DNA from 2 places in the Paracoccus mangrovi genome. Region 2 is predicted to be linked to the other one. Evidence: riboswitches for the same ligand, from Rfam matches in the RefSeq annotation. Region 2 holds a riboswitch; the other holds the start of a gene.
What was found. Region 2 has a riboswitch for thiamine pyrophosphate ahead of thiD (bifunctional hydroxymethylpyrimidine kinase/phosphomethylpyrimidine kinase). Riboswitches for the same ligand answer to the same signal wherever they lie in the genome.
Positions count from the first base shown of each region.

Region 1: another riboswitch for thiamine pyrophosphate. It lies ahead of thiC (phosphomethylpyrimidine synthase ThiC); the one in region 2 lies ahead of thiD (bifunctional hydroxymethylpyrimidine kinase/phosphomethylpyrimidine kinase).

Region 1 is NZ_JBHRXJ010000003.1:272,207-280,107, forward strand. It holds gene ACFOMH_RS05965 (response regulator) at 1-669, opposite strand, end outside; gene ACFOMH_RS05970 (GTP-binding protein) at 880-2,106, shown strand; gene ACFOMH_RS05975 (DUF6525 family protein) at 2,116-2,412, shown strand; TPP riboswitch at 2,439-2,559, shown strand; gene thiC (phosphomethylpyrimidine synthase ThiC) at 2,647-4,503, shown strand; gene ACFOMH_RS05985 (LrgB family protein) at 4,557-5,273, opposite strand; gene ACFOMH_RS05990 (CidA/LrgA family protein) at 5,270-5,632, opposite strand; gene ACFOMH_RS05995 (chromosome segregation SMC family protein) at 5,784-7,901, shown strand, end outside.
Region 2 is NZ_JBHRXJ010000003.1:31,380-39,280, forward strand. It holds gene ACFOMH_RS04765 (FAD-binding oxidoreductase) at 1-967, shown strand, start outside; gene ACFOMH_RS04770 (NAD(P)H-dependent oxidoreductase) at 967-1,569, shown strand; gene ACFOMH_RS04775 (creatininase family protein) at 1,610-2,398, shown strand; gene ACFOMH_RS04780 (nucleotide sugar dehydrogenase) at 2,473-3,639, shown strand; gene ACFOMH_RS04785 (NAD-dependent epimerase/dehydratase family protein) at 3,636-4,634, shown strand; TPP riboswitch at 4,679-4,782, shown strand; gene thiD (bifunctional hydroxymethylpyrimidine kinase/phosphomethylpyrimidine kinase) at 4,853-5,665, shown strand; gene ACFOMH_RS04795 (FAD-dependent oxidoreductase) at 5,662-6,639, shown strand; gene thiS (sulfur carrier protein ThiS) at 6,623-6,820, shown strand; gene ACFOMH_RS04805 (thiazole synthase) at 6,822-7,583, shown strand; gene ACFOMH_RS04810 (thiamine phosphate synthase) at 7,583-7,901, shown strand, end outside.

The DNA of each region.
Region 1 (7,901 bases), 240 kb from region 2:
ATAGGGCGACCATGTCCGGTTGACCGTCAGATCCATCAGCTGATCGCGGCTGAGGATGCGTCCCGGCCGTTGTGCCAGCACGCTGAGCAGGTTGAATTCCTGTGTCGTCAGGCTGCGGATGCGGTTCTGGGCGTCGTGCAATTGCCGCGTCGCCAGATCCAGCTGCCATTCGCCAAAACGCAGCCGCCCGGCACGCGGCGGGGTCGGCCCTGTGGCGTCGGCGCCGGGGTCGGCGGGCCTTGTGCCGGCGGGTGCCGGGATGCGGCGCAGGATGGCGCGGATGCGGGCCAGCAATTCGCGCGGTTCAAAGGGTTTGACCATGAAATCATCCGCTCCGATTTCCAGCCCGACAATGCGGTCCAGCGCCTCTTGCCGGGCGGACAGGAACAGGATGCCCATGCCGTCATCCCCCCGCAATTCGCGGGCCAGCGCATAGCCATCCTCGCGCCCGGGCAGGTTGACGTCCAGAACCACCATGTCAAAGCGCCTCCCCGCCAGCGCGGCGCGCATTTCGGCACCGTCATGGGCGGTCTGAACCGTGTAACCCTGTTCGGTGAAATAGCGGCTGAGAAAGCTGCTGAGCTTGCGGTCATCCTCGACGAACAGAAGGCGCGGCGACATGGCCGCGTGGCTGGCATCCTGTGGCTGCGGGGCCCGCTGGGCCGTCATGGCGAATGTCCCGATCAAGATATGGCCGGCTCTGCCCGGCTTTCGGGCGCGATCCGCCACCACGATAGCGGCGGCGCCCCCGTCCGCATAGTCCCGCGCGCCGGGATTTCACCAAGCGTTGATTCGGGACTTTGATCCCGGTCGGGCATTGCACAGCGGGCGTCACCGGGATAATAGAAATGTAATAACATAACATATACCGAGGACCCCATGCCCGACGCCAGTCCCCCCGCGCAGGACAAGCGCCTTCCCGTCACCGTGCTTTCCGGCTTTCTTGGCGCCGGCAAGACCACGCTTCTGAACCATGTGCTGAACAATCGCGAAGGGCGCCGTGTCGCGGTCATCGTCAATGACATGTCAGAGGTGAATATCGACGCCGATCTGGTCCGCGACGGGGCCGAGCTGAACCGGGCCGAGGAAAAGCTGGTCGAAATGAGCAATGGCTGCATCTGCTGCACGTTGCGCGACGACCTGTTGCAAGGGGTGCGCAAGCTGGCCGAAGAGGGGCGCTTTGACTATCTGCTGATCGAGGGGACCGGCATTGCCGAGCCGATGCCCGTTGCCGCGACCTTTGAATTCCGCGACGAGAATGGCGACAGCCTGGCCGATATCGCCCGGCTCGACACCATGGTGACGGTGGTCGATGCGGTGAACCTGACCCGCGACTTTTCCAGCCATGATTTCATCGCCGACCGTGGCGAAAGCATGGGCGAGGGGGACGACCGCACGCTGGTCAACCTGTTGACCGATCAGATCGAATTTGCCGATGTCGTGGTCTTGAACAAGATCACCGAGGCCGGCCCCGAACGGCTGGATCAGGCGCGCAAGATCGTGCGCGCGCTCAACCCCGAGGCCCGGCTGATCGAGACCGACTTTTCGCGCGTGCCAGCCAATGAGATATTCGACACCGGGCTGTTCGATTTCGACCGCGCGCATCTGAACCCGATGTGGGCCAAAGAGCTTTACGGTTTCGCCGACCACATCCCCGAGACCGAGGAATATGGCATCACCTCATTCGTCTATCGCGCGCGGCGGCCGTTTCATCCGCAACGCATCCATGCGGTGCTGAACGGCGATCTGCCGGGCGTGATCCGGGCCAAGGGGCATTTCTGGATCGCCAGCCGCCCCAACTGGGCGGCCGAGTTCAGCCTTGCGGGCGCGATCTCGACGGTGGTGCCGCTGGGCGGTTGGTGGGCGTCGGTGCCCCGCGAACGCTGGCCCGAGCATCCCGACGCGCTTGCGGAAATGAAACGCAACTGGTCCGAGCCCTGGGGCGACCGGCGTCAGGAGCTGGTCTTTATCGGCAGCGGCATGGATTGGGCCGCCATCACCGAACGGCTGGACGCGGCGCTGGTCGACACGCAGGATTTCCGTCCCTCGGACTGGAAAGCGCTGCCCGATCCGTTCCCGCAATGGGGCCAGCGCCGCACGGCCTGATCCCTGCCGATGTCGGGCAATCTGGCAAGCACGCTGGCGCGGCGCGGCAGGGGCCGGCCGATGGATCGCTATGACCGGCTGCCGGCGGAACTGCGCCGCTGGCTGGCCGGGGCGGCCCTGCCCTGGAGTGCGGGTTCCGCGCTGCGGCTGTGGCGGCGGCTGGACCGCGAAACCGGCGGCGATGTGGCGCGGATGCTGCGCCGGCTGGAACTGGCGGAACGCCGGATGCTGGCGCGCGACTGCCCGCGCATCTGGGGGGCGGCCTATCCGCTGGATGCGCCACCCCGCCGCGACAGGGGCGATTGACAGCCGGGGCGCGGCTTTGCATTCTGGCATTTCACCAGGGGTGTCCCGACAAGGGGCTGAGATTCTGCTGGGCCGTCAGGCAGCGCAGGGGACCCGATGAACCTGATCCAGTTCATACTGGCGTAGGGACGGTGCGGATGCCCATGCGGCGGGCCGGTTGCGGCCATGCCTTCGGGGTATTCTCCTTTCCCGTCAGTGCTGGGTCTCCAACGCTTGCAAAGCCAGGAGCCTGACATGACATCCGATCCGACGACGACGATCCCCGCCCCGACCAATCCGACACCCCCGGCCCAGCCGGTTCTGACCGTGACCACCGGCGCGCTGCCGGCCTCGGCCAAGGTGCATGTTGCGGGGGTGATCCATCCCGATATCCGCGTGCCGATGCGCGAAATCGCCCTGCATCCCAGCGCGGGCGAGCCGCCCCTGCGGGTCTATGACGCCTCGGGGCCCTATACCGATCCGGGGGCGGCGATTGCCATCGAACGCGGCCTGCCGCGCCTGCGCGAAAGCTGGGTCGCGGCGCGCGGCGATACCGAAAGCTATGCCGGGCGCGAGGTCCGCCCCGAGGATAACGGCTTTGCCGCCGACGACCGGCTGACCCCGGAATTCACCACCTGCCACCGGCCGCGGCGCGCCCGGGACGGCCGCGCGGTGACCCAGCTGGCCTATGCCCGCGCCGGCATCGTCACCCCGGAAATGGAATTCATCGCCATCCGTGAAAATCTGGCCCGCCAACAGGCCGCCGAGACCGCGCCACGCCGGGACGGCGACAGTTTCGGCGCCGCGATCCCGGCCCATGTCACCCCCGAATTCGTCCGCGACGAGGTGGCGCGCGGCCGCGCCATCATCCCCGCCAACATCAACCACCCCGAGGCCGAGCCGATGATCATCGGCCGCAATTTTCTGGTCAAGATCAACGCCAATATCGGCAATTCCGCCGTCACCTCGTCCATGGCCGAAGAAGTGGAAAAGATGGTCTGGGCGATCCGCTGGGGCGCCGACACGGTGATGGACCTGTCCACCGGGCGCAATATCCACAATATCCGCGAATGGATCATCCGCAATTCGCCGGTCCCCATCGGCACCGTGCCGCTGTATCAGGCGCTGGAAAAGGTCGGCGGCATCGCCGAGGACCTGTCCTGGCAGGTGTTTCGCGACACGCTGATCGAACAGGCCGAACAGGGCGTCGATTATTTCACCATCCATGCCGGGCTGCGGTTGCACCACATCCCGCTGACCGTGGACCGGGTGACGGGGATCGTGTCGCGCGGCGGCTCGATCATGGCGAAATGGTGCCTGCACCATCACCGCGAAAGCTTTCTTTACGAACATTTCCCCGAGATCTGCGAAATCATGCGCGCCTATGACGTGTCCTTCAGCCTGGGCGACGGGCTGCGCCCCGGCTCGATCGCCGATGCCAATGACGCGGCGCAATTCGCCGAGCTGGAAACCCTGGGCGAACTGACCCGGATCGCATGGGATCACGATTGCCAGGTGATGATCGAGGGACCGGGTCATGTGCCCATGCACAAGATCCGCGAAAACATGGACAAGCAGCTGGAAATCTGCGCCGAGGCGCCCTTTTATACGCTGGGGCCGCTGACCACCGATATCGCGCCGGGCTATGACCACATCACCAGCGGCATCGGCGCGGCGATGATCGGTTGGTTCGGGACAGCGATGCTGTGCTATGTCACGCCCAAGGAGCATCTGGGCCTGCCCGACCGCGACGATGTGAAAACCGGGGTCATCACCTACAAGATCGCCGCCCATGCCGCCGATCTGGCCAAGGGGCACCCGGCCGCGCAGCTGCGCGACGATGCGCTGTCGCGCGCGCGGTTCGAATTCCGCTGGGAGGATCAGTTCAACCTGTCGCTGGACCCCGACACGGCGCGGGCCTTTCACGATCAGACCCTGCCGAAAGAGGCGCATAAGCTGGCGCATTTCTGTTCGATGTGCGGGCCGAAATTCTGTTCGATGCGGATATCGCACGAGATCCGCGCCGATGCCCGCCAACAGGGCATGGCCGATATGGCCCGCAAATATCGCGAGGGCGGCGATCTTTACATGCCCGCCCTACAGGACGGCTGATCGGGGCCGGTTGGGGCGGGCGGTGCATTGCGCCGCCCGCCTGCGCGGGCCGCCTATCCGAACAGATGCAGGATCAGCGGCGCGATGATCGCGGTCAGCACCGCGTTCAGCCCCATGCCGATGCCGGCAAAGGCGCCGGCGGTTTCATTGACCTGAAATGCGCGGGCGGTGCCGATCCCATGCGCGGCCACGCCCAGCGAAAACCCCCGCGCCCGCCAGTCCCGGATGCCAAGCGCGTTCAGCAAGGGCGTCGCGATGATGGCGCCGAACACCCCCGTCAACAGCACCAGAACGGCGGCGATGGTCGGCTCGCCCCCCAGCCGTTCGGCGATGCCGATCGCGACCGGCGCCGTGGTCGATTTCGGCGCCATGCTTGCCATCATCACCTGCGGCAGGCCGAATGCCCGCGCGATCAGCAGGACCGACACCACCGCCGTCACCGACCCCGCCAGCAATGCGGCGATCAGCGGCAGCGCCGCCTGTCGCACCCGGCGCAGATTGTCATAAAGCGGCATCCCCAGCGCGACGGTCGCCGGTCCAAGCATGAAATGGACGAATTTCGCGCCCTCGAAATAGGTCTGATAGCTGGTGCCGGTGATCCACAGCAGCACGGCCAGAATGATCACCGCAACCAGCACCGGATTGGCCCAGCTTTGCCGGCCCATGCGCTGGAAAAAGCTGGCGCCCAGCCAATAGGCGATCAGCGTCGCGGTCAGCCACAAAAGCGGCTCGCGGGTCAGATAGCTCCAGATCAGGGCGGGATCGGTCATTCGCCGGGCTCGCTGTTCTGACCGGTCCAGCGCGCCACGATCTTGAAGACCAGCGCCCCCGCCGCGATGGCCAGCGCGGTCGACACGGTCAGCGCGACGGCAATGGCCAGCCCCTCTTGCCGGAACTGTTGCAGATGCGCGACCACGCCGACCCCCGCAGGCACGAAAAACAGCGACAGATTGCCCAGAATGGTCGATGTGACCGGCCGCAGCATCTGGGCCAGCGACGGCCGCAGCGCGCAGCCCGCGACCAGCAAGAGCAGCCCCAGCACCGGCCCGGGCAGCGGCAGGCCAAGGCCGCGGGTCACGACCTCACCGATCAGTTGCAGCGACAAAAGGACACAAAGCGCAGGAATCATGCCGGTCAGGTTATCACCGCGATGTTCTTGTGTTGATCCCCTAAAACTTGTGGATAACCGCGTCATCCCGCCAATATCTTGTGGTTTCGGTTGACTCATCGGCGGCCAGCCGCGAAAATCACCGGCATTTACGGCATAGGATGGACCCCCCTTGCGCTTTGACCGGCTGCGACTGAATGGCTTCAAAAGCTTTGTGGACCCGACCGATCTGGTCATCCATGAGGGGCTGACGGGCGTGGTCGGGCCGAATGGTTGCGGCAAGTCGAACCTGCTTGAGGCGCTGCGCTGGGTCATGGGGGAAAACCGTCCCACCGCCATGCGCGGCGAGGGGATGGAGGACGTGATCTTTGCCGGCACCTCGCGCCGCTCGGCCCGCGCCCATGCCGAGGTCACGCTGAGCATCGACAATTCCCAGCGTCTGGCCCCCGAGGCGGTGAACACCAGCGACAGCCTGGACATCACCCGCCGCATCACCCGCGACGCCGGCAGTGCCTATCGCATCAACGGCAAAGAGGTGCGCGCGCGCGACGTGCAGATGCTTTTCGCAGATGCCTCGACCGGGGCGCATTCGCCGGCGCTGGTGCGGCAGGGACAGATTTCGGAACTGATCAACGCAAAGCCCAAGGCGCGCCGCCGCATTCTGGAAGAGGCGGCGGGCATTTCGGGCCTGTATCAGCGCCGCCACGAGGCAGAGCTGAAGCTGAACGGGGCCGAGGCGAACCTGACCCGCGTCGATGACACGCTGGATCAGCTGTCGGCACAGGCCGCCAGTCTGGGCCGACAGGCCCGCGCCGCCGCCCGCTATCGCGAAATCGGGGCCGCCCTGCGTCTGGCCGAGGGGCAGTTGCTGTATCGCCGCTGGGCCGAGGCGGACCGGGCGCGCGATCTGGCCGTGCAGGCGCTGCGCGAGGCCATTGCCGCCGCCGCCGAGGCCGAGGCCGCCGCCCGTCGCGCCATCGCCGCGCGCGAGGCCGCCGACAGCGAACTGCCGCCCCTGCGCGAAGAGGAACAGATCGCTGCCGCCATCCTGTCGCGCGCCACCGTCGAGCGCGAGGCCTTGGACGAGGCCGAGGCCCGCGCCGCGCAGGCGATCCAGACCCTGTTGGCGCGCATCGCCCAACTGGACCGCGACATCGAACGCGAATCGGCGCTGAACCATGACGCGGGCGAGGTGATCGCCCGGCTGGATTGGGAAAAGCGCGAATTGGACAAGGCCGGTCAGGGCCATGACGCGCGGCTGGAAACCGCCAGCGCCAGCGCCGATGAGGCCGCCGAGGCTCTGCGCGAGGTCGAGGCCAAGCTGGCCGAGTTGACCGACGAATCCGCCCGTCTGGCCGCGCGGCACCAATCCGCCGAGCGGCTGGCCCATGACCTGCGCCAGATGCTGGACCGTGCCAGCCGCGCTGCCGCCGAGGCCGAGGCCGCCGCCGCCCGCGCCACCGAAACCGGGCATGAGGCCGAGGCCGCCCGCGCCGCCGCCGACGCAGCCCAGGACGAGGCCCGCGAGCGCGTCGAGGCCGCCGAAGAGGCCCTTGCCAGCGCCGAGGATTCGCGCGGCGCGCTTGAGGCCGAGGAATCCGCCGCCCGCGCCGCCCGCGCCGAGGCCGAGGGCGAGGTTTCCGCCCTGAACGCCGAAATGGCGGCGTTGCGGCGGCTGGTCGAGCGCGGCGACAGCGGCGGCAAGTCGATCCTTGATCTGGTGCGCGTGGCGCGCGGCTATGAGACGGCCTTTGGCGCGGCGCTGGGGGACGATCTGTCGGCGGGGCTGGCCAGCGATGGCTCGGGCTGGCACGCGCTGCCGGGCTATGACCGGGTCCAGCCATTGCCCGCCGGCGCCGAGCCGCTGGCCCCGCATGTCGAGGGGCCGGGGGCGCTGTCGCGGCGCATGTCGCAGGTTGGGCTGGTTGCGGATGCGCAGGCGGGTTCGGCGATGCAGGCGGCGCTGGCCCCGGGGCAGCGGCTGGTGACCCGCGCCGGCGATCTGTTCCGTTGGGACGGGATGCGGGTGATGGCGGGCGAGGCCGCGTCATCCGCCGCGCTGCATCTGCAAAAGGTGAACCAGCTGGCCGAAATGACCGGTCAGGCCGAGGCCGCACAGGCCCGGGCCGAGGATGCCGCAGCCGCCCATCAGGGCCTGCGCGACCGGCTTTCCGCCGCCAGCGAGGCCGAAAAGCGTGCCCGCGATGCCCGGCGCGAGGCGGAGCGCGGCCTGTCCGATGCCGCCCGTGCCGTGACGCGGGCAGAATCCGACCTGTCCATGGCGCAAAGC
Region 2 (7,901 bases):
GGCGACGATCGGCGGCTTTGTCTGCGGCGGCTCGGGCGGGGTCGGCTCGGTCCGCTGGGGGTTTCTGCGCGATTACGGCAATATCCTGCGCATCCGCGTCGCCACCATGGAGGCCGAGCCGCGCATCCTGGATTTCACCGGCGCCGATCTGGCCCGGGTCAGCCACGCTTACGGCACCAATGGCGTGGTGACCGAAATCGAGATGCCGCTGGCCCCGGCCTATGACTGGGTTCATATTTTCCTGAGCCTGCCCGATTTCACCCGCGCCGCCAGACTGGCACAGGATCTGGCCCTGCAGGACGGTCTTTTGCTCAAGCTGGCCACCGTCTGCGAGGCGCCGACCGCCGCGCGATATTTCCAGCGGTTCAGGGGATATGTCACCGATCAGGACAGCGTGGTCGCATTGATGGTCGCGCCCCATTCCATGGACGGCTTTCTGTCGTTTCTGGCCCAGGAACCCATGGCGCGGCTGATCTATCGCAGCGACGCCAATGACTGGCCGCGCGATCCCGGCCCGGCCTATGAATATGGCTGGAACCACACCACGCTGCGCGCGATCAAGGTGGATCCCGCGATCACCTATCTGCAAGTGCGCTATGCCGGGCCCGATCTTCTGGACAAGGTGGCGGCGATCCGCGCCCGTTTTGGCGACGAATTGATACAACATCTTGAATTTTTGCGCGAAAATGGCGTAATGACCGCCGCCGGCCTGACGCTGGTGCATTACACGACCGAGGCGCGACTGGACGAAATCATCCGCATTCACGAGGATATGGGCTGCATGGTCTTCAACCCGCATCGCTATACTTTGGAAGAAGGGGGGCGTCAGACGGTGGACGACAGACAGTTGGAATTCAAACGCCAGGCCGATCCCAAGGGCTTGCTGAACCCCGGAAAGATGATCGCATGGGACAGGCCGGACTGGGATTACAGCCGCGCCTATGACTATGCCGGGATGCGCCGCTGATGCGTGCGCTGGTCATTTATTGTCATCCTTCGCCGGGCAGCTTCAATTCGGCGGTCCGCGACGTGGTTTGCGCCAAGCTGCGCGAGGCCGGGTCCGAGGTGCGGCTGCGCGATCTTTATGCCGAAGGGTTTCAGCCGATCCTGACCCAGCAAGAGCTGGAAAACTATCTCGACCCCGAACACAACGCCAAGCCGGTGGCATGGGATGCCGAGGCGCTGCGCTGGTGCGACACGCTGATCTTTGTCTATCCGACATGGTGGTACGGGCCGCCGGCGATGCTGAAAGGGTGGCTTGACAGGGTCATGTTGCCCGATGTCGCCTTTCTGATGCCCGATCCCGACAACGTCACCATCCGCCCCGCCCTGCAACAGATCACCCGTCTGGGCGTGTTCACGACCTGCGGCGCCAGCTATTGGCTGACCTCGCTGATCGGGGCGCCGGGCAAGCGCACGCTGCTGCGCGGGGTGGGCTATCTCTGCGCCCCGAACCGGCGCAGCGTATTCGCCGCGCATTACCTGATGGACAGCTCGACCCCTGAAACCCGCGACCGGCATCTGGATCATGTCGAGCGCAAGATGGACAAGCTTCTGGCGCCGCTGTGACGGGCTTTGCGCGGAAACCGGTCCCGCGAAAGGATGTGCCATGACCCGCCGACTGGACTGGGCCGAATATCGCGCCCCGGAATATGCCGCGATCGACCCCGCGCGCACCATCGCCATCCTGCCCACGGCGGCGGTGGAACAGCACGGGCCGCATCTGCCCGTCGGCACCGACACCATGATCGCCGAGGGGATGCTTGCCACGCTGCGCCGGAACTGTCCCGACGATCTGGATATCCGCATCCTGCCGGTGCAGGCGGTCGGCAAGTCGACCGAACATCTTTGGGCCGCCGGCACGCTGACGCTGGACGCGCCCACGGCGCTGGCGGCATGGACCCAGATCGGGCTGTCGGTGGCGCGCGCGGGCGTGCGGAAAATCGTCATCGTCAACAGCCATGGCGGCAATCTGGACCTTGTTTCGATCCTGTCGCGCGAATTGCGGGTACAGGCGGGAATGCTGGCCGTGAAATGCCAATGGATGGGCTTTGGCCTGCCCGTGGGCATGTATTCCGCACAGGAACGCAGCTTTGGCATTCATGGCGGCGATGTCGAAACCTCGCTGATGCTGGAATTTCATCCCGACTGCGTGGACATGGCGGCCGCGCGCGATTTCCGTTCCTCGGCCGAGGATGCGGCGATCCCGCCCGTCGGGCCGCTCAGCTATGGCTGGATTTCCGCGGACCTGAACCCTGCGGGCGTGGCCGGCGAGGCGCATCTGGCCACCGCCGACAAGGGCCGCGCCACCGCCGCGCATCAGGTCGCGGGCATGATCGCCCTGTTGCGACAGGTGCGGGACGCGGCCATCCCGCAGGCGGCCAGCGGCTGGAAATAACGCGGCTCGGTTCTTCTGCCGCCGCGCAAGCCGTGCTAAGCCGGGCGCAACCGTAAAGAACCGGCAGGTGTCACATGACAATCGCAGTTGCAGGCCTGGGCTATGTCGGCATGTCCATCGCCGTTCTGCTGGCCCAGCACAATCAGGTCCGCGCCCTCGACATCAGCGCCCAGCGCGTCGCGCAGGTCAATGACCGCCGCTCGCCCATCGAGGATGCCGAAATCACCCGCTGGCTGGCCGAAAAGCCGCTGGACCTGAAGGCCACCACCGACGCGGCCGAGGCGCTGACCGGGGCCGAATTCGTCATCATCGCGACGCCCACGAATTACGACGCGCGAAGCAATCATTTCGACACATCCAGCGTCGAAGCCGTCATCCACCAGGCCCGCCAATACGCGCCCGAGGCCACCATCGTGGTGAAATCCACCGTCCCGGTCGGCTTTACCACCCAGATGCGGGCCGAAACCGGCTATGACGGCATCCTGTTTTCCCCGGAATTCCTGCGCGAGGGGCGCGCGCTTTACGACAACCTTCACCCCTCGCGCATCGTGGTCGGCGATCACAGCCCGGCGGCGAAACGTCTGGCCGATCTGTTGGCCGAGGGCGCGATCCGCAAGGATATGCCGATCCTGTTCACCGGCCCCGTCGAGGCCGAGGCGATCAAGCTGTTTTCCAACACTTATCTTGCCATGCGCGTGGCCTATTTCAACGAACTCGACAGCTATTCGGTGGCGCGCGGGCTGAACACGCGCGAGATCATCGACGGTGTCGGCCTCGACCCCCGGATCGGCGAACATTACAACAACCCGAGCTTTGGCTATGGCGGCTATTGCCTGCCCAAGGACACCAAGCAATTGCTGGCGAATTACGATCAGGTGCCCCAGCAGCTGATCGCGGCGGTGGTGGAATCGAACCGCACCCGCAAGGATTTCATCGCCGATCAGATCATCGCCCGCCGGCCAAAGCTGGTCGGCGTCTATCGGCTGGTGATGAAGGCCGGATCCGACAATTTCCGCGACAGCTCGATTCAGGGCATCATGAAACGGATCAAGGCCAAGGGCATCCCCTGCATCGTCTATGAACCCGTCCTGACCGAGGATCATTTCTTTCACAGCCCGGTCGTCCGCGACCTTGCCGATTTCAAGGCACAGGCCGATCTGATCATCACCAACCGCCAGACGGCCGAGCTGGCGGATGTGGCCGACAAGGTCTTTACCCGCGACCTGTTCGGAGTCGACTGATGCGCGTTCTGGTCACCGGCTCGGCCGGGTTCATCGGCTATCATCTGTGCGAACTTCTGCTGGCCGAAGGCGCCGAGGTGATCGGCCTTGATGCCCATGACGCCTATTACGATCCGGCGCTGAAAGAGGCGCGCGAGGCGCGGCTGCGCGCCCATCCAGGCTTTACCCCCATCCGTGCGCGGGTCGAGGATGCGGGCGTTCTGGCCGGGCTTTTCGCCAGCCACAAACCCGACATCGTGGTGCATCTGGCCGCGCAGGCGGGCGTGCGCTATTCGATCGAAAATCCGCGCGCCTATCTGGAATCGAACCTGATCGGCACCTTCGAATTGCTTGAGGCCGCGCGCGCCCATCCGCCCCGGCATCTGCTTCTGGCCTCGACCAGCTCGGCCTATGGCGCGAACACCGAAATGCCCTATCGCGAAACGGACAAGGCCGATGCCCAGATGTCCTTTTACGCCGCGACCAAGAAATCGACCGAGGCGATGGCGCATAGCTATGCGCATCTGTTCCACCTGCCGGTGACGATGTTTCGGTTCTTTACCGTCTATGGCCCATGGGGGCGGCCCGACATGGCGCCGTGGCTGTTCACCAGCGCGATCATGGCCGGCCAGCCGATCAAGGTGTTCAACCACGGCGACATGCGCCGCGATTTCACCTATGTGACCGACCTCGTGCGCGCGATCCGGCTGTTGATGGATGCCGCACCCGGCGATACGCCCGTGGGCCCCAAGGACAGCCTGTCCCCCGTCGCACCGTTTCGGGTGGTCAATATCGGCAATGGCGCGCCGGTCGAGCTGTTGGATTTCATCGCCGCCATCGAGGCCGCGACCGGCAAGCCCGCAATCAAACAGATGCTGCCGATGCAGCCCGGCGACGTACCCGCCACCTGGGCCGATACCGCACTGCTCAGCCGCCTGACCGGCTATGCCCCGCAGACCCCGGTGCAAAAGGGCGTGGCCGAATATGTGGACTGGTTCCGCAGCTATTATCTCTAGCTCTTGAAAGCCGGGGGCGACCGGCCTAATCTTGTCGCCACGAACTCATACACTTGGGGGGCCTCGTACGGGGCTGAGAGGTGCCAGGCACCGACCCATCGAACCTGATCCGGGTCATACCGGCGTAGGGAAGGGTAGAGTGTCGCGACCGTCCGACCGGATCGCAACCCCTCACCCCCACCCGATGCCGCTGGCCCGTCCGACGTGAAAGGCCGGCCATGTCCCATCCCATCGCCCTGACCATCGCCGGCTCGGACAGCGGCGGCGGGGCCGGCATTCAGGCCGATCTCAAGACATTTTCCGCGCTGGGGGTCTATGGCGCCTCTGTGATCACAGCAATCACCGCCCAGAACACCCGCACGGTCGCGGCGGTGGAAATGGTCAGCCCGGCCATGGTCGCGGCCCAGATCGACGCGGTTCTCGGCGATCTGGACGTGCGCGCGATCAAGATCGGGATGGTCGGCGGCGCGGATGTGATCACAACCGTGGCCGAGCGGCTGCGGGCGGCGCTTTCGGCCAATCCGATCCCGGTGGTGCTGGATCCGGTGATGGTGGCCAAGTCGGGCGACGCGCTGCTTGATGACGGCGCGGTCGCCGCGCTGCGCGACGAATTGCTGCCGCTGGCCACCGTCCTCACGCCCAACCTGCCCGAGGCGGCGCGGCTTTTGAACCGCGCGCCTGCCGAACCCGGCGACATGATCCGGCAGGGGCTGGATCTGTGCGCGCTTGGCCCGGATTACGTTCTGATGAAGGACGGCCATGGTGCGGATTCGGTCTGCACCGATCATCTGGTCGGGCCAGAGCGCCTGACGCTGAGCGCGCGGCGCCAGCACACCCGCAACACCCATGGCACCGGCTGTTCGCTGTCATCGGCCATCGCGGCGGGGCTGGCCGCCGGCCTGACCGTGGCGCAGGCCACGACACGCGCCCATGACTGGCTGCAAGGGGCGATTGCCGCCGCAGATGACCTGTCGGTCGGGCTGGGCCATGGGCCGGTCCATCATTTCCACAAAATATGGGGGCAGAAATGACCCAAGCAACTATCCTTGGTGCAGGCGTCATGGGCCTGAGCATTGCGACCGAACTGGTGGCGCGCGGGTTCCGGCCACGCATCATCGACCCGGCCGGCAAGCCCGGCGCCCATGCCTGTAGCTGGCGGGCCGGCGGGATGCTGGCCCCTTGGTGCGAGGCGGAAAGCGCCGAACCCGTCGTCCTGCGTCTGGGTCAGGACGCCGCCGACTGGTGGCAGGGAAACGGCGCCGAGGTCACGCGTCGCGGCACGCTGGTGCTGGCGCCGGCGCGCGACCGCGCCGATCTGGACCGCTTTGCCCGCATGACCCAGACCCATCGCAGCCTTGACGGCGACGAAATCGCCGCGCTCGAACCCGAATTGCAGGGCCGCTTTCCGCGCGGGCTGTTCTTTGAGACCGAGGCGCATCTGAACCCGCGCGCGGCGTTGCAGACGCTGCGCGACCGGCTGGCCGAACAGGACATCGTCATCGAACCCGAGGGCACGCCCACCGGCCTGACCATCGACGCGCGCGGCTATGGCGCCCGCGACGAGCTGAAGGATCTGCGCGGCGTGCGCGGCGAAATGCTGGTCCTGCGCTGTCCCGAGGTGAACCTGACCCGCACCGTGCGGATGCTGCATCCGCGGATACCGCTATATATTGTGCCTCGTGGTGAGGGTATCTACATGATCGGGGCCACGATGTTGGAAACCGGGGGCAAGTACCGGGTCACCGTGCGTTCCGCCGTCGAAATGCTGAACGCCGCCTATGCCCTGCATCCCGGCTTTGCCGAGGCCGAGATTCTGGAACTTGGATCCGACGCGCGGCCGGCTTTTCCCGACAATCTGCCACGCCTGCGCCGGCGCGGGAACACGCTTTACGCCAACGGTCTTTACCGCCACGGCTATCTTCTGGCCCCCGCCGTGGCCCGGATGACCGCCGACTATCTGCAAACGGGCCAGAAACCGGAGTTCATGGATGAAGATCACCCTTAACGGCGCGGCGCGCGAGCTGACCGGCCCCAGCGTGCAGGACGTCCTGAGCGAGATCGGGCTGGGCACGGCCAAGGTCGCCACCGCGCTGAACGGCAATTTCCTGCCCGCCGCCACACGCGCCGCCACCACGCTAAAGGATGGCGACGCGCTTGAGGTCGTGGCGCCCATGCAGGGGGGTTGAGATGCCGGTCTTTTACGGAACCCATGTCGAAAGCCCGCTGATGCTGGGCACGGCGCAATACCCCTCACCCGCGATCATGGCCGAGGCGTTCCGCGCCTCGGATGCGGGCATCGCCACCGTATCGCTGCGCCGCGAAGGCGGGGCGGGTCAGGATTTCTTCAACCTGATCAACAGCCTGTCGGTGCGCATCCTGCCCAACACCGCCGGTTGTCATTCCGTGCGCGAGGCGGTGACCACGGCCCAGATGGCGCGTGAGCTGTTCGGCACGCCCTGGATCAAGCTTGAGGTCATCCGTGACGACGACACGCTTTGCCCCGACGTGGTGGCGCTGATCGAAGCGGCCCGGATCCTCAGCGATGACGGCTTTCAGGTCTTTCCCTATTGCACCGAGGATCTGTCGGTCTGTGGCCGTTTGCTGGATGCGGGCTGTCAGGTGCTGATGCCATGGGGGGCGCCCATCGGCTCGGGCCGGGGGCTGAACAACCCCTATGGCCTGCGTTCGGTCCGGGCGCATTTCCCGGATGTCACGCTTGTCGTCGATGCCGGGATCGGCCTGCCCAGCCATGCGGCGGCGGCGATGGAGCTGGGCTTTGACGCGGTGCTTTTGAACACCGCCGTGGCCAAGGCCGGCGACCCGGTCGCCATGGCCGATGCCATGGCACAGGCCATTCGCGCCGGCCAGCTGGCCCATCGCGCCGGCGCGATCGAGGCGCGCGACATGGCCGCGCCGTCCACCCCCATCTTTGGCATGGCGATGCTCTGATGACGACATTTCCCCGATTCTACCCGATCTTTGACAGCGCCGACTGGCTGCGCCGTGCGCTGCCTTTGGGGGTGCGGCTGGTTCAGGTCCGCATCAAGGACATGCCGCCGCCCCTGTTGATGGGTGAGCTGGCCCTGTGCCAGGAATTATGCCGCGAACATGGCGCGACGCTGGTCGTCAACGATCACTGGCGCGCCGCCATCGATCTGGGCTGTGATTTCGTGCATCTGGGCCAAGAGGATCTGGACCGCGCGGATGTCGCCGCGATCCGCCGTGCGGGGATGCGGCTTGGCGTTTCGACCCATGATCATGACGAAC